DNA from 4 places in the Streptomyces sp. NPDC017936 genome. Region 4 is predicted to be linked to each of the others. Evidence: riboswitches for the same ligand, from Rfam matches in the RefSeq annotation. Region 4 holds a riboswitch; each other region holds the start of a gene.
What was found. Region 4 has a riboswitch for cyclic di-AMP ahead of ACH4F6_RS13725 (transglycosylase family protein). Riboswitches for the same ligand answer to the same signal wherever they lie in the genome.
Positions count from the first base shown of each region.

Region 1: linked by a shared signal. The riboswitch ahead of ACH4F6_RS33610 (NlpC/P60 family protein) and the one ahead of ACH4F6_RS13725 (transglycosylase family protein) in region 4 are both predicted to bind cyclic di-AMP.
Region 2: linked by a shared signal. The riboswitch ahead of ACH4F6_RS24285 (M23 family metallopeptidase) and the one ahead of ACH4F6_RS13725 (transglycosylase family protein) in region 4 are both predicted to bind cyclic di-AMP.
Region 3: linked by a shared signal. The riboswitch ahead of ACH4F6_RS16370 (M23 family metallopeptidase) and the one ahead of ACH4F6_RS13725 (transglycosylase family protein) in region 4 are both predicted to bind cyclic di-AMP.

Region 1 is NZ_JBIRHK010000020.1:127,767-131,944, reverse strand. It holds gene ACH4F6_RS33615 (tellurite resistance/C4-dicarboxylate transporter family protein) at 1-127, opposite strand, end outside; gene ACH4F6_RS33610 (NlpC/P60 family protein) at 375-1,559, opposite strand; cyclic di-AMP (ydaO/yuaA leader) riboswitch at 1,567-1,728, opposite strand; gene pcrA (DNA helicase PcrA) at 2,265-4,178, shown strand, end outside.
Region 2 is NZ_JBIRHK010000012.1:17,870-22,047, forward strand. It holds gene ACH4F6_RS24280 (aldo/keto reductase) at 1-860, opposite strand, end outside; gene ACH4F6_RS24285 (M23 family metallopeptidase) at 975-1,997, opposite strand; cyclic di-AMP (ydaO/yuaA leader) riboswitch at 2,005-2,164, opposite strand; tRNA gene ACH4F6_RS24290 (tRNA-Met) at 2,481-2,554, opposite strand; gene ACH4F6_RS24295 (dihydrofolate reductase family protein) at 2,752-3,879, opposite strand; gene ACH4F6_RS24300 (MarR family winged helix-turn-helix transcriptional regulator) at 4,036-4,178, shown strand, end outside.
Region 3 is NZ_JBIRHK010000007.1:114,965-119,142, forward strand. It holds gene ACH4F6_RS16360 (M16 family metallopeptidase) at 1-94, shown strand, start outside; gene ACH4F6_RS16365 (M16 family metallopeptidase) at 91-1,479, shown strand; cyclic di-AMP (ydaO/yuaA leader) riboswitch at 1,700-1,869, shown strand; gene ACH4F6_RS16370 (M23 family metallopeptidase) at 1,883-2,638, shown strand; gene ACH4F6_RS16375 (GntR family transcriptional regulator) at 2,828-3,520, shown strand; gene ACH4F6_RS16380 (HPr family phosphocarrier protein) at 3,758-4,039, opposite strand.
Region 4 is NZ_JBIRHK010000005.1:449,364-453,541, forward strand. It holds gene ACH4F6_RS13715 (cytochrome P450) at 1-944, shown strand, start outside; gene ACH4F6_RS13720 (transglycosylase family protein) at 1,127-2,143, shown strand; cyclic di-AMP (ydaO/yuaA leader) riboswitch at 2,348-2,515, shown strand; gene ACH4F6_RS13725 (transglycosylase family protein) at 2,520-3,218, shown strand; gene eno (phosphopyruvate hydratase) at 3,603-4,178, shown strand, end outside.

The DNA of each region.
Region 1 (4,178 bases), on a different contig from region 4:
TCCCGGAGAGCACCTCGTACCCCGTCAGGTGCAGGCCGAGAGACAGGACGCCGGTCGCCATCGCAGCGGCCCCGGCCGCCGGCGGACGCCGCGCCCACCGGGCGCGAAGGGAGGAAGAGCGGGGCATGCGGCCGATGCTAAGGAGCGCCGGGCGGCTCGCGCGGGGGCACGCGCGCGGGGACGAGGAAATACGCGCGGGCGCAGGACACGGAGCGGGGACGCGCGGCTGTGGCGCGAGCCCCCGTCTCCGCCTCCTCCGTGCCCCGGCCCTCGCCCGGGCGGGAAGGCCCGGCCGCGAAACGTGCCTCCACGCGCGCGTGCCCCGTGACGACCGGGGCCCCGCTCGGGCGGTCCCCGGCCCGCCGGGCGGCCGCTCAGGCCGGCCGCACCACGCTGTGGATCGACGACTCGCCGTCGTAGTACACCGACTCCTCGCGGACGTACGCCCCCGGCTTCGGGGCGTGGATCATCATGCCGTTGCCGATGTAGACGCCCACGTGGGTGACGTCGTCGTAGAAGAAGATCAGGTCGCCCGGCAGGGCGTCGGCGAGGGAGACGGTGGTGCCCGCGTCGACCTGGTCGTACGTGGTGCGCGGAAGGGTGACGCCGGCGGCCTTCCAGGCGGCCTGGGTGAGACCGGAGCAGTCGTACGACTCGGGGCCCGTGGCGCCCCAGACGTAGGGCTTGCCGATCTGGGCGCGCGCGAAGGCGAGCGCCTTCTCGGCCTTGGTGGCGTACGAGGCGTCGGAGGACGAGGGCGACGAGGGCGACGACGAGGACGTGTCCGTGCCCGGCGAACCGCCCGTGGCCGACGAGCCGTCGCTCCCCTGCTGGGCGGCCGCCGCCTCGGCTGCCTGCTGCTGTGCCAGTTCCGCCGCCTTGCGGGCGGCCTCCTGCTGCTTCCGCTTCTCGATCGCGGCGAGCCGCGCCTTCTCCTCCGCCGTCAGCTGGGACAGCAGCGCGCGTGCGGTGCTGAGCTTCTTCTGGACGGTGGCCTTGGCGGTCCTGAGGTCGTTCTGCGAGTCGGTGAGCGTCTCGAGGCTCTGCGAGGCCTCCTGACGCTTCTTCATGGTCTGCGACTGCTGGGTGACGTAGTCGTCGACCGCGCTCTTCTGGCGTTCGGTCAGCCGGCCCATCAGCTGCGTCTGGTCGAAGTAGTCCTGCGGGGTGTCCGCGAGCAGGAAGGTCGCTGTCTCGGGGGCGGAGGCGCCGGTGCGGTACTGCGCGGCGGCGAAGGAACCCAGCTGCTCCCGTGCTTCGTTGAGCTCCTGGGCGCGCTGGGCCACGTCGTCGAGGAGGGAGTCGACGCGCTTGCGCTGCTTGGTCGTCTTCTCCTTGGCGGCGTTGTACTTCTCGGTCGCCGACTCCGCCTGGCGGTAGAGGTCGTCGACCTTCTTCTCGACCTCCTCCAGGCTGGGCTTGTCGTCGGTCGAGGGCGCGGCGTTGGCCGTCTGGGAGAGCAGGGCCACCGAGGTGAGGGCGGCGGTGGCGAGGGCGGGTCTGCGTATGCCTGCCACGCGCGTGCCCGCGGGGCGCGGCTTGCGGTGCTGCGACGCCAAGGGAGGCGACTCCTTCCATCGTCCGCCTACCGGGTTAGCTGTCGGGTTCGGGCGGGTGGTTCGGAAGGGTTGCCCTACGGCCTCTCCCCGGGAGGGGAGTCGGGCCGATTCACCCCGGGTTCTCGGTGGGTCCCCGGCTCCGGCTGCCGCGAGGGGGCGCGCCGGACTCGGCGGAGGCCGCGCGGCCCGGCGAGGTTCGCCGGTGGGGGTCGTACGGCCTGCCCGGCACGGTAGCCAACTCGTGTGGTCCCTGTGAAGGTTGATGGGTGATATGCCCGATACATTTTCGTGACCTTCGGTCAGGGGTTCGCGCCCGCTCAACGCTCTGTGGCGTTGGGCGGGGATATGTCCGTATGTGTTCCCGGGTGGTGACGCCCGCCGCTTCGGGCCCGGGCCCCCTTTCGGCTGTGGTCGGCGCCCGCGCGTGCCGGACCTTCGGTCACGCATCGTGACGGCTCGTACCGGGGGCGGGAAACCGCCCGGGGCGCCCGGAGGGCCCCGGAGCCTCCGGAGGACCCCGAAGGCTCCTGGAGGGCCGCAGAGGCCGCACAGGCTCCGGGAGAGGCCCCGAGGGCGCCTCCGGGCCCCGGAGGCGCCCTCGGGGGCCTCTCCGGCCGTCCGCCCGCTCCCGGACCGCTTCCGGAGACCGGGATGTTTTCGGGACCGCCGCGGGTTGTCGGTGGGGCACCCTAGACTCGGAGAGCGATGAGCAGCCTCTTTGACGACAGCTTCCTGGCGGACCTCCAGGCCCCTCGCGGCCACGAGGAGGAACCGCCGCCGCCCGACGACGATCACGCTCCGGAGCCGCTTCCGGACGATCTGTTCGGCGGGAAGTTCGACGTGCCGCCGGACAGGGACGCGTACTACCGCGACGGCGCCCCGCGCCCGGTGATCGACGCGGCCGCGCTCCTGGAAGGGCTCAACGACAACCAGCGCGCCGCCGTCGTCCACTCCGGCACCCCGCTGCTCATCGTCGCCGGCGCCGGCTCCGGCAAGACGCGCGTGCTCACCCACCGCATCGCCCACCTGCTCGCCGAGCGCCACGTCCACCCGGGCCAGATCCTCGCGATCACCTTCACCAACAAGGCCGCGGGCGAGATGAAGGAGCGCGTCGAGCAGCTCGTCGGCCCGCGGGCGAACGCGATGTGGGTGATGACCTTCCACAGCGCGTGCGTGCGGATCCTGCGCCGCGAGTCCAAGAGGCTCGGCTTCACCTCGTCCTTCTCGATCTACGACGCCGCCGACTCCAAGCGCCTGATGGCCCTGGTCTGCCGCGACCTGGACCTCGACCCGAAGCGCTTCCCGCCGAAGTCCTTCAGCGCCAAGATCAGCAACCTGAAGAACGAGCTGATCGACGAGGAGGACTTCGCCGCCCGGGCCGCCGACGGCTTCGAGAAGACCCTCGCCCAGGCCTACGCGATGTACCAGTCCCGGCTGCGCGAGGCGAACGCGCTGGACTTCGACGACCTGATCATGACGACGGTCAACCTGCTCCGGGCGTTCCCCGACGTCGCCGAGCACTACCGCCGCCGCTTCCGGCACGTCCTGGTCGACGAGTACCAGGACACCAACCACGCCCAGTACGCCCTCGTCCGCGAGCTCGTCGGCACCTTCGAGCGTCCCGCCGACGCACCGCCCGGCGCCGACGACGTCCCGCCGGCCGAGCTCTGCGTCGTGGGTGACGCCGACCAGTCGATCTACGCCTTCCGCGGCGCGACCATCCGCAACATCCTCCAGTTCGAGGAGGACTACCCGGACGCGACGACGATCCTGCTGGAGCAGAACTACCGCTCGACGCAGACGATCCTCTCCGCGGCCAACGCGGTCATCGAGCGCAACGAGTCCCGCCGTCCCAAGAACCTGTGGACCAACGCGGGCGCGGGCGCCCGCATCACCGGCTACGTCGCCGACACCGAGCACGACGAGGCCCAGTTCGTCGCCGACGAGATAGACCGCCTCACCGACGCGGGCGAGGCCAAGGCCGGCGACGTCGCCGTCTTCTACCGGACCAACGCCCAGTCCCGTGTCTTCGAAGAGGTCTTCATCCGCGTCGGCCTGCCCTACAAGGTCGTCGGCGGCGTCCGCTTCTACGAGCGCAAGGAGGTCCGGGACGTCCTGGCCTACCTGCGGGTCCTGGCCAACCCGGAGGACTCGGTCCCGCTGCGCCGCATCCTCAACGTCCCCAAGCGCGGCATCGGCGAGCGCGCCGAGGCGATGATCGACGCCCTGTCCCAGCGGGAGAAGATCAGCTTCCCGCAGGCGCTCAAGCGCGTCGACGAGGCGTACGGCATGGCGGCGCGCTCCACGAACGCCGTGAAGCGGTTCAACGCGCTGATGGAGGAACTGCGCACGATCGTCGAGTCGGGCGCGGGACCGGCCACGGTCCTGGAAGCGGTGCTCGAGCGCACCGGCTACCTCGCCGAGTTGCAGGCCTCCACCGACCCGCAGGACGAGACCCGGATCGAGAACCTCCAGGAACTCGCCGCCGTCGCCCTGGAGTTCGAGCAGGAGCGCGGTGAGGGCGAGTCGGTCGGGCTGGCCGAATTCCTCGAGCAGGTGGCCCTGGTCGCCGACTCCGACCAGATCCCCGACGAGGACGAGGACGGATCCGGCGTCATC
Region 2 (4,178 bases), on a different contig from region 4:
ACCGTCCGCGCGGAGGCGATCGGCGCCGCCACGGTCGGCCGGCCCGCGAGCCACGCCAGGGCGACGGTGGCGATCTCGCTGTCGTGGGCGCGGGCGATGTCGTCCAGGGCGGCGAGGACCTTCCGGCCCCGCTCGGTCTCCAGGTGCTTGGCGGCCCCCTGGGACCGCGCGCTGTCCACGGTCGTGCCGGGCCGGTACTTGCCGGTGAGGAAGCCGGAGGCCAGCGCGTAGTACGGAACGGCGGCGAGGCCGGAGGAGGCGACGAGGTCCTGGAGCCCGCCCTCGTAGGTGTCGCGCGATACGAGGTTGTAGTGCGGCTGGAGGACGACGTACCGGGCGAGGCCCTCGCGGTCGGAGAACTCCAGGGAGGCCCGCAGGCGCTCGGGGGAGATGTTGGAGGCGGCGATGTGCCGCACCTTGCCCGCCCTCACCAGCTCGTCGAGCGCGCCGACGATCTCCTCGACGGGCACCTCGGGCTTGTCGAAGTGGGTGTAGTAGAGGTCGATGCGGTCGGTGTCCAGACGGCGCAGCGAGGCGTCGGCGGCGGCCTTGATGGTGGCGGCGGTCAGCCCCTGGTAGTCGGGGTGCTGGCTCACCTTCGTCGCGATCACGATGTCGTCGCGGTTGCCGCGGGCCTTGACCCACTTGCCGATCAGGGTCTCGGACTCACCGCCGCTGTTGCCCTCGATCCACGCCGAGTAGGAGTCGGCGGTGTCGACGAAGTTGCCGCCGGCGGCCGTGTAGGCGTCGAGGACGGCGAAGGAGGCGGCCTCGTCGGCGGTCCAGCCGAAGACGTTGCCGCCGAGGGCGAGCGGGAAGACCTCGAGGTCGGAGGAGCCGAGCTTGCGCAGGGAAGTCATGCCTCCCTTCAACACCTCGGCCGAAGGCGCGCATTCCGCGCCTCCGGCCAAAGGTTCACAAAGATCCGGGAAACCACCTCACCGGTCCCCGGACGACTCAGGAGGTACGGGACCTCAGGGGTTCAGCCCCTTGTCGCGCAGCCAGGCACCGGGGTCGATGCCGGAGGCGCTGCCGCCCGGGTGCACCTCGAGGTGGAGGTGGGCGCCGGTGACGTTGCCGGTCGCGCCGACCCGGCCGATGACGTCGCCGGTGGCGACCTTCTGGCCGACGCTGACGCTGATGGAGGACTGGTGGGCGTACCAGATCTCGGTGCCGTCGTCGAGGGTGAGCACGGTCTTGTACCCGTACGACCCGTCCCAGCCGGCCGAGGTGATGGTGCCGCTGTGCACGGCCTTGATCAGGGTGCCGGTGGGGGCGGCGAAGTCCAGACCGGTGTGGTACCCGGAGGACCAGTAGGCGCCGGCCTGACCGAACGTCGAGGTGATGGTGTACGAGGAGGTGGGCAGCGTGTACTGCTTGGCGAGCTCGGCGAGGCGCTCGGCCTCGGCCTTCTTCGCGGCCTCCTCGGCGGCCTTCTTCTTGGCGGCGGCGGCCTGGGCCTCCGCCTCCTTCTGGGCCTTGGCGGCCGCGTCGGCCTCCGCCTTGGCGACGGCGGCCTCGGCCGCGGCCTGGGCCTTGGTCTCGATCTGGGTCTGCTGCGACTCGGCCTGCGCCATGATCCGGCTGCGCAGCGCCTCGCCCGCGTCGGCCGCGCTCGCGGTGCTGTCGTCGGCGGCGACCGTGGCGCCGAAGCTGCTGAGGGCGGGCGCCGCCTCCTCGGAGGTGTCGTCGTCCGAGATCAGGGAACCCACGGAGGGGAGGTCCGGCATGGAGATGGAGACCGGCGGCTTGCCGGTGTTGGCGCTGGCCATGCCGCCCGCGCCGACGGCGGCGATGACGCCGACGCCGAGGACGGTGGAGCTGCGGGCGAGTCCGCCGCGCTGCTTGGCGACGCGGTGCCGGCCGCGTACCGGGCGAATGGACTCCGCGGTGGGGTTCCACTCCTCCCAGGGGCCCTCGTCGGTGCGGTTGCCGCCGTAGCCGAAGGTCTGGCTGGGCGCGATCGGGGCTTCTGGGGCAGGCGGGTTGGACGCCACGCGGGCGTACTCCTTTCCTTCCGTCGCCTACCGGGTTAGCTGACGGGTTCGGAGCGGGAAGGTCTCCTACGCGCGTATACCGGCCGTTGCCTCACGGCGGCTTACGCGTGATTCACCCCAAGGTGGTGGTTCCCCGGTTCCCTTACGGGATTCGGCGCGTGCGCACGGAGCCGCCTCTTGTGACGGCTGGGACGACCGCGCTGCGTTATCGAACGTTAATAGACGCGAGGCCCGGTTTCCAAGCTGTTCCCCTTGATCAACAACATTCCTGGCCTGGACTTTTGTCCCACCAGCGGCGAAAAACGGGCGAGTTGACCCCACGTCGGGGGCGGTTCAGGGGTCACGGCGGTTTTGATGGTGACCCAGTCGTTATGCGCAGGGCGCTCGGCCGGTCACTTTCCGTGAGATCCGGGCGGGAGGCGGGCCGGCGGCGAACGCACCGAGGGCCGGAACCCTGATCGGGTTCCGGCCCTCGGCCTTGAGTAGCGGGGACAGGATTTGAACCTGCGACCTCTGGGTTATGAGCCCAGCGAGCTACCGAGCTGCTCCACCCCGCGTCGGTATGACACCAGTGTACGCCATCCGCGGGACGGGAAGCACAAGGGTTGTTCCAGGGGCGCCCGGGGAACCGCCGGAGGGCTCCTCGGCGGGCGGCACGGCGGCCGCCCCCAAGGCCTCACCCCGCCCGGCGGCGCTGTACGAGGCGCCTGCCCGCCCGGCGGTGCTGCACGAGGCGCCTGCCCGCCCGGCGGCGCTACAGCAGATGCCGGTTGGGGGCCTCGGCCCGCTCCTCGTACTCCGGGAGGACGACGACGTCCACGCCCGCGGCCGCCAGCAGGCCGGAGCCGTCGGCGCCGGTCACGAAGGTGTTCGGTTCGCGCCAGGCCGTCACCACCCTGCCCACGCCCGCGTCCAGGACGAGACGGGCGCAGGGCGTCGGGCGGGAGGCGCGGTGGGTGCAGGGTTCGAGGCTGGTGTAGACGGTGGCCGTGGCCAGGCGGGGGTCGGCCGGGTCGATCTTCGCCAGGGCCGCCTCCTCGGCGTGCACCACGGGGTCGCCGGCCTCCCGGGAGTGGCCGCGCGCCAGCTCCGTCCCGTCGGCGGCCACCACGACCGCGCCCACGCTGAACGCGGTCCGCGACGGCGGGCAGGCGGCCGCCAGATCGCAGGCGAGGGCCAGCCAGTGGTGGTCGGCGGCGACGGGCAGCGGGCCGGCGCCGGGCGCGGTGGGCTCGTAGCGCATCAGCACGACGTCCTCGATGGGCCGCGTCTCGACCAGCCGCAGCCGTCCGGCCTGGTAGCCGCCGGGTCCGAACAGCCGGGGCGCGTCCGGGTCGCCGACGAAGAGGGGGGCCAGGACGAGCTGGAGCTCGTCGGCGAGGCCCTCCTGCAGGAGCTGGGTGTGGACGGTCCCGCCGCCCTCGACCATGAGCCGCCGCACGCCCCGGACGTCGTGCAGGTGCTCCAGGAGCCGCCGCCAGTCGAGGCGGGCGCCGAGGGGGACGACGTCGGCCGCGAGGCCGAGCGACCGGGCCCGCTCGGCGCCCGTGTCGGTCGTGTACACGACCTTCTCGCCGCCCGTGTGCCAGAAGTTCGCGTCCGGGTCCAGCTCGCCGGAGCCGCTGACCGTGACCTTGAGCGGGTACTCCGGCCGGCCCGCCGCCCGGCGCGCGGCCCGGCGTTCGGGCGCGTTGACCAGCAGGCGGGGGTTGTCGGCCCGGATGGTGCCGGCGCCGACCAGGATCGCGTCCACGGAGGCCCGCACCTCGTCGACCCGGTCGAAGTCGGCGGGGCCGGAGAGCAGCAGGCGGTCGGGGCCGGTGTCGTCGAGACAGCCGTCGAGGGAGACGGCGGCGGACAGCAGGACGTACGGGTACGGCATCGGCGCGGGCTCTCCGGGCGAGGGGCGAGGGGGAAGGGAATGGGGCGAGGGAGCGGGAGGTCGGGCGGCCGGCCGGCGGGTGCGCCCCGCCTCCTCGCCCCGCCCCCGCCCCGACATCTCTTGGTTTCAAGTTTGAAGCAAACCTACACTGGGGGCATGACGACCCGCTGGCTCACCGCCGAGGAGCAGCGCGCCTGGCGCGCGTACGTCGCCGCGTCCCTCCTCCTGGAGGACACGCTCGACCGGCAGCTCCAGCAGGAGGCCGGCATGCCGCACCTGTACTACTCCATTCTGGCCAA
Region 3 (4,178 bases), on a different contig from region 4:
GCGCCCCGACAACCGCGCCGTACTGGTCTACGAACCCACCGAGCCGACCGACAGCACCGCCGACGAGGACGAGAACGAGGAGGCGGCCAAGTGACCGAGCTCGCCACGATGGACTTCCACCCCCAGCCGCAGGCGGGCGAGGCCAGGCCGTGGGCGTTCCCGGCCCCCGCGCGCGGAACGCTCGACAACGGCCTGACCGTGCTGCACTGCCACCGGCCCGGCCAGCAGGTCGTCGCCGTCGAGGTCATCCTCGACGCGCCCCTGGACGCCGAGCCGGCCGGACTCGACGGCGTCGCCACGATCATGGCGCGGGCCTTCTCCGAGGGCACCGACAAGCACTCCGCGGAGGAGTTCGCCGCGGAGCTGGAGCGCTGCGGCGCCACCCTCGACGCGCACGCCGACCACCCCGGCGTCCGCCTCAGCCTGGAGGTCCCCGCCTCCCGCCTGGCCAAGGCCCTCGGCCTGATCGCCGACGCCCTCAGGGCGCCCGCGTTCGCCGACAGCGAGGTCGAGCGCCTGGTGCGCAACCGCCTCGACGAGATCCCGCACGAGCTGGCCAACCCGTCCCGGCGCGCCGCCAAGGAGCTGTCCAAGGAGCTGTTCCCGGCCGACGCGCGCATGTCGCGTCCGCGCCAGGGCACCGCGGAGACGGTCGAGAACATCGACTCCGCGGCGGTCCGCGCCTTCTACGAGAAGCACGTCCGTCCCGCCACGGCCACCGCCGTGGTCGTCGGCGACCTGACGGGCGTCGACCTGGACGCGCTCCTCGGCGACACCCTGGGCGCCTGGACGGGTTCCCCGGCCCAGCCGCGGCCCGTGCCGCCGGTGACCGCCGACGACACCGGCCGGGTCGTCATCGTGGACCGCCCCGGCGCCGTCCAGACGCAGCTGCTGATCGGCCGCGTCGGCCCCGACCGGCACGCGCGCGTGTGGCCCGCCCAGGTGCTCGGCACGTACTGCCTCGGCGGCACCCTCACCTCCCGCCTGGACCGCGTCCTGCGCGAGGAGAAGGGCTACACCTACGGCGTGCGCGCCTTCGGGCAGGTCCTGCGCTCCGCGCCGGACGGCACGGGCGCCGCGATGCTCGCCATCAGCGGCTCCGTGGACACCCCGAACACCGGTCCCGCGCTGGAGGACCTCTGGAAGGTGCTGCGCACCCTCGCCGCGGGGGGACTCACCGACGCCGAGCGCGACGTCGCCGTGCAGAACCTGGTCGGTGTGGCGCCGCTGAAGTACGAGACCGCCGCGGCCGTCGCCGGCACCCTGGCCGACCAGGTCGAGCAGCACCTGCCCGACGACTACCAGGCGGCGCTGTACCAGCAGCTCGCCGCGACCGGCACCGTGGAGGCCACCGCGGCCGTCGTGAGCGCCTTCCCGGTGGACCGTCTGGTGACCGTCCTCGTCGGTGACGCCGCCCGGATCAAGGAGCCGGTCGAGGCCCTGGGCATCGGCGAGGTGAAGGTCGTTCCCGCGGAGTAGGGACCGCGGCCGCACGCCCGGCCACCGCGGCACGCGCGCGTGAGGGGCCCTGGTGACCGACGGGTCGTCAGGGCCCCTTCGATGTCCGAATTGAGCGAGAGGCTGCCTGTCTGCCCTGTGGCATGCGCTACAAAACCCCCGTTGCGTTTGGGCGCGGACGGCGGGCGCGTCTAGTTTCGTCCGGGCTGTTCGTCGGGCAGTGCGCCGCACCCGCGGCACCGGACAGTCATCGCCGAGTCCCCGTACGGCGCGAGCCAGGGGAGCCGGGGACCCACACCTGTGCAGTCCCTGGGGTGAATCGGACGCCCGCGCGTGCCGCGAGGGGGCCCGTAGGAGACCTTCCTGCTCCGAACCCGTCAGCTAACCCGGTAGGCGAGAGGGAAGGAAAGGACCGCTCAACTTCATGGCGTTCACCTGCGCCACCGGGAAGCACCGTCGTCCCGGCCGGACGAAGCGCACCACCGCCCGCGCGGCGGGCATCGCGGCGCTCACCACCACCGGCGTCATCGGAACCGTCGCCTCCACCCCGGCTCTCGCCGCCGAGACCTCCTCCGAGCAGACCGGCCTGATCCCCGTCGTCACCATCGGCGACTCCGTGGCCGAGCAGATCGACGACCAGGTCGCCGCGCAGAAGCAGGCCGCCCGGGAGGAGGCCGCGCGCAAGGAGGCGGCCGCCCTGGCCGCCGCGAAGGTCGAGAAGGAGCGCGAGGCCAGGGCCCGCGCCGCCCGCGCGGCCGAGCGCGAGCGCCTCAACACCTTCGTGTCGCCGATCACCGGCTCCTACGTCTCCACGAGCTACCGGTCCGGTGGCTCGCTGTGGTCCTCCGGCAGCCACACCGGCATCGACTTCCACGCCTCGAGCGGCACGCCCGTGCACGCGGTCGGGCTCGGCACCGTCGTCGAGGCCGGCTGGGGCGGCGCGTACGGCAACCAGGTCGTGATCCGGATGCACGACGGGACGTACACCCAGTACGGTCACCTGTCGTCGATCAGCGTCTCGGTGGGGCAGGAGGTCGCCCCGGGCACGCGGATCGGTCTCTCCGGCGCGACCGGCAACGTCACCGGCCCGCATCTGCACTTCGAGGCCCGCACGAGTGCGGAGTACGGCTCGGACATCGACCCGGTCGCCTACCTCCGCAAGCACGGCGTGGACGTCTGACGACGCACCGCGACGGATCGTCCCGGCCCCGGCCTTCCCGGCCGGGGCTTTCGTCGTTTCCTGCGCTCCGCTGTCCAAAAAATATCCCTGGATTCCGGCCCGCCGTCGGAAATTCCGGCCCGCTGCAATAGAGTCTTTGACCACGCGTCGCTCGTCGGCGTTTCACGGGGATTAAGGCGGAGGTCGGTCATGCGTATTCCGGCGCACTCGGTGTGCACGGCCATCCGGGACGACATCGTCGCGGGTGTCCACGAGCGTGGCGGCCGCCTCACCGAGGAAGTCCTCGCGCGCCGCTACGGCGTCTCGCGCGTCCCCGTCCGGGAGGCCCTGCGCACCCTGGAGGCGGAGGGCTTCGTCGTGACGCGGCGGCACGCGGGCGCGTGCGTCGCCGAACCGACCGAGCAGGAGGCGGCGGACCTGCTGGAGATGCGCCTGCTCCTGGAGCCGCTCGGAGCCGCCCGGGCCGCCCAGCGGCGCACCGAGGCGCACCTGAAGGTGCTGCGCGGTCTCGTCCGGCTGGGTCAGGAGCGCGCCAGGAGGGGCAACAGCGACGACCTGCGCTCCCTGGGCGGCTGGTTCCACGAGACGCTCGCGCAGGCCTCCGGCAGCCACGCCCTGACCTCGACCCTCACCCAGCTGCGCCACAAGATCGCCTGGATGTACGCGGTGGACGCGCCGGCCGACCCGGTGGACTCCTGGGCCGAGCACGGCGCGATCGTGGACGCCGTCGCGCGCGGCGACGGCGAGCGCGCGCGGGCGATCACCGCGCTGCACACCGAGCGCTCGTCCGCCGCGCACCGGCCGCGCTTCCCGGGCGGCGACCGCCCGGACCGTGTGAGGACTTCGCAACACGTCGTCAACATGTCGGGCCCACGCCATTAACACGAGGGCCGTATACAAAGAGGGGTTATTCGGCGGACGTGGATTTCCGCTGCCCTTTTCGTGGTGCGCCGTGAATTCCTGGTGGCGCGCTCTTCGTGTGCGCGTGCTTTCCTTTTCGGCGTGCTCGGGCTGATTTTCTTCGCGAGGCCGCGTGAAGGCGCCGGAGCGCGACCGTGCCGAAACGGCGGAGCCGCGCCGCCCGGGAAGGGCGACGCGGCTCCCTGTGCGCCGCGGGGCTCAGACGGTCTCGGGAAGCTCCTCGAGCCCCTCGGAGACCAGCTTGGCCAGCCGGTCGAGCGCGACGTCCGCGCCCTCGGCGTCGGAGGCGAGGACGATCTCCTCGCCGCCCTGGGCGCCCAGACCGAGGACGGCCAGCATGGAGGCCGCGTTGACGGGGGTGCCGCCCGCCTTGGCGATCGTCACCGGGACGCCCGCGGCCGTGGTGGCCCGTACGAAGATGGAGGCGGGGCGGGCATGGAGGCCCTCGGCCCAGCCGACGTTGACGCGGCGCTCAGCCATGTGTTGCTGCCCTTCAGTGCTCAGGGTTGTCTAGACCAGTGTTCCACACGTGGAGCGTGCCGGGAACGGTGCTGTGTCCCTGTCCCGCGTCCCGTTCCCGTCCGGCCGCCCGGGCCCCGGCCCGGCCTCCCGTCCTCCA
Region 4 (4,178 bases):
AGTTCGCCCCCCGCGTCCAGGAGCTGACCGACGGCCTCATCGACCGGTTCGCCGCACGGGGAACCGCCGACCTCATCCACGACTTCGCCTTCCCGCTGCCCATCTACGCCATCTGCGACCTGCTGGGCGTCCCCCGGGAGGACCAGGACGACTTCCGGGACTGGGCCGGGATGATGATCCGGCACGGCGGAGGACCGCGCGGCGGAGTCGCCCGGTCGGTGAAGAAGATGCGCGGCTACCTGTCCGAGCTCATCCACCGCAAGCGCGAGGCCCTGCCCCCCGAGCCCACCGCCGGCGAGGACCTCATCTCCGGCCTCATCCGCGCCTCCGACCACGGCGAGCACCTCACCGAGAACGAGGCCGCCGCCATGGCCTTCATCCTCCTGTTCGCCGGCTTCGAGACGACCGTCAACCTCATCGGGAACGGCACCTACGCCCTCCTCACCCACCCCGGCCAGCGCCACCGGCTCCAGGACGCCCTGGCCGCCGGCGACCGCACCCTGCTGGAGACCGGCGTCGAGGAACTCCTGCGCTACGACGGCCCCGTGGAACTCGCCACCTGGCGCTTCGCCACCCGCCCGCTGACCCTCGGCGGACAGGACATCGCCCCCGGCGACCCCGTCCTCGTCGTCCTCGCCGCCGCCGACCGGGACCCGGCGCGCTTCGCCGACCCGGACACCCTCGACCTGTCCCGCCGCGACAACCAGCACCTCGGCTACGGCCACGGCATCCACTACTGCCTGGGCGCGCCGCTCGCCCGCCTGGAGGGCCAGACCGCGCTCGCCACCCTCCTGACCCGGCTGCCCGACCTCCGGCTCGCCGCCGACCCGGGCGAGTTGAGGTGGCGCGGCGGCCTCATCATGCGCGGGCTGCGCACTCTTCCCGTGGAGTTCACGCCTCCCGCGTCCCCGGTTCCGGGGACACCGTCCGCACCCGCTCCCTGACCGACCGCCACATGACCGTTCCGCGAAGCAAAGGTGACCGTTCCTCAACTCTGTGATCTTCACGTGATCTGTGCGGCATGAACTTGTGACAAGTGATCGTCTGCCTATACGTTCACTCGTCAGCGCGGCGCCCCGGCTTCACCCGCCGCGCGGGCCATCGCTGTCTCGAGAAAGGCGCCCGCATGCTCTCCGGGAACGGTCGTCACCGTCGCCCCCGTCAGGCCCCGGCCCTCCTCGTCGCGGCCGGCGTGACCGGCTCGGCCATCGCCATCCCGCTGCTGGGCGCCGGCGCCGCGAGCGCCGCCGACGGCGGCGTGTGGGACAGGGTGGCGGAATGCGAGACCGGCGGCTCCTGGAGCGCCAACGAGGGTGGCGGCGAGTACGGCGGCCTCTCGCTGACCCAGGAGGACTGGGAGGCGTACGGCGGACTCGACTACGCCACGCGCCCCGACCTGGCCAGCCGCAACCAGCAGATCTCCGTCGCCCAGAAGGTCCTCGCCGACCAGGGCGTCGGCGCGTGGGGCACGTGCGGGCTGACCTCCGGGCTCAGCAAGGAGTCCGGCTCGGTGGACCTGGACACCGGCGTGGCCGGCGAAGAGTCCGACTCCCCCGTGTCGTCCGGCTTGTCCGACTTGTCGAAGGGGGCGTCCGGCTCCGCGAACTCCTCCGGGTCCTCGGAGGATCCGGGCGAGGCCTCCGCCGACCCCTCCGCCGAATCCCCCGGCGACTCCGCCGAGACCCCCTCCTCTTCGCCCTCGTCCTCTTCGCCTTCGACGCCCGACGACCCCGCAGCGTCCGACGCGTCCGCCGACGCCGGCGCGGAAGGCTCTCAGGCGGGAGGCGCGTCGTCCGCGGCGACCCCCGAGGCGGACAACTCGGACAACTACGCACAGAGTGCCGGTTCCTGGAGCCTCGTCGACACCGGCGCCGCCGCCACCGACACCGGCTCCGGCCGCCACCGGGGCGGCACCGCCGACGAGAGCGCGACCGACGGCACGACCACCGCGTCCGCCGGCCGTCACGCCGCCGGAACGGCCGGCGCCTACACGGTCCGGGTGGGTGACTCCCTCGTGTCCATCGCCGACTCCCTTGACCTGGACGGCGGATGGCGTGCGCTCTACGCCGAGAACGAGGACCTCATCGGGCCCGACCCGAGCAACATCGTGCCCGGTCAGACCCTTGCGACTGGGGTCGAATAGGGGCGAAAGGCCGCTGGAAACGGCGGAGTTCACGTCACACTTCGTGCTGAATGTCCGTTTTGGCGAAAGTGTGGGATGAGTCTCAGAAGCCCTGATCGTCTTTGAAAATCCGTCGATCACGTGCCTACGGTCGTGACCGCTCGGCAACCCGAGCCCCGGCTGTCGCAACGCCGAATCCTGCCAGTGGCAGCCCGGGAACAGTCGTCGCGTCAAGCGCCGTGGGCAGGAGCGGGGGACCCAAGGTAAGTGCCGCACCGGGCAGTCGACCGGAGCGGCTCGGGGTGAAGCCACGCCTCCCGGTGGAGGAGTGGCCGGGCAACTCAACCGGCCCGAACCCGACAGCTCACCTCGCAGGCGTCGGTGAGGGGATCGATCCATGCTGTTCTCCAGCAAGGGCAAGCACCGCCGTCCGTCCAAGGCCACCCGCGCCATCGCCGTCGCCGGTGTCGCCGGCGCCGCCGTCGCCGCCCCGCTGATGGCGGCCGGCAACGCCTCCGCCGCCACCGCCGCCGAGTGGGACACCGTCGCCCGGTGCGAGTCCGGCGGCAACTGGTCCATCAACACCGGCAACGGCTACTACGGCGGCCTGCAGTTCTCCGCCTCCACCTGGGCCGCGTACGGCGGCACGCAGTACGCCTCCACCGCCGACAAGGCCTCCAAGTCCCAGCAGATCCAGATCGCCGAGAAGGTCCTCGCGGGCCAGGGCAAGGGCGCCTGGCCGGTCTGCGGCAAGGGCCTGTCCGGCGCCGGCTACACCGGCGGCTCCTCCGACAGCGGCTCCGGCTCGTCGTCCTCGGAGTCCTCCGGGACCACGACCCGTTCGACCGAGCAGCAGAGCGCCTCCCGCTCCGCCGAGCGCCCGGCCGCCCAGAGCCAGAAGACGGTCACCACCCCGACCGGCAAGAAGGTCAAGAAGGGCGACGGCGAGTACAAGGTCGTCAAGGGCGACACCCTCAGCTCCATCGCCGCGCAGGAGGGCGTCAAGGGCGGCTGGGCGAAGCTCTTCCAGCTGAACGGGGACGTCGTCGAGGACGCCGACCTCATCTACCCGGGCCAGCAGCTGCACCTCAAGTGACACCCGGCCCCCAGCGCGGCCACAGCCCCCTCACATCCGAGGTCCGCACACTGAGGACCTCGTGAGGGTCCCCCCGTCCCCACGGGCTCCCCGCCCCGGTGCGTCTTCCCCCCCCGTACGCACCGGGGCGGGGTTTTCTGCGTCCGGGCCGCCCCCCTCGCCTCCCCGCGGCGTTCGCCGCCCGTTCCGGAGATTGCCCCACCCTCTTTGTTCCGGGCGGGAACAATGTGTACCGTCAGTCTGTCCACGGGACGGTCGGTCGGCTGCCGGAGGCCCCCGGGCGGTTAGGCTCTAGTCGCAAGGCCCAGCAAGGGACCGACAAGGGCTCACCGCGGCCCACGTGCCCGTGCACAACCAGCGTCACATCCCAAGAAGGAGATGCTCGTGCCGTCCATCGACGTCGTCGTAGCCCGGGAAATCCTGGACTCCCGAGGCAACCCCACGGTCGAGGTCGAGGTCGGCCTCGACGACGGCAGCACCGGGCGTGCCGCCGTTCCGTCCGGCGCCTCCACCGGCGCCTTCGAGGCCATCGAGCTCCGCGACGGTGACCCCAACCGCTACCAGGGCAAGGGTGTCGAGAAGGCCGTCCTCGCCGTCATCGAGCAGATCGGCCCGGAGCTGGTCGGCTACGACGCCACCGAGCAGCGCCTGATCGACCAGGCCATGTTCGACCTGGACGCCACCGACAACAAGGGCTCCCTCGGCGCCAACGCCATCCTCGGTGTGTCCCTCGCCGTCGCCCACGCCGCCTCCGAGGCCAGCGACCTCCCGCTCTTCCGCTACCTGGGCGGCCCCAACGCGCACCTGCTGCCGGTGCCGATGATGAACATCCTGAACGGCGGCTCGCACGCCGACTCCAACGTGGACATCCAGGAGTTCATGATCGCCCCGATCGGCGCGGAGTCCTTCTCCGAGGCCCTGCGCTGGGGCACCGAGGTCTACCACACCCTCAAGAAGGTC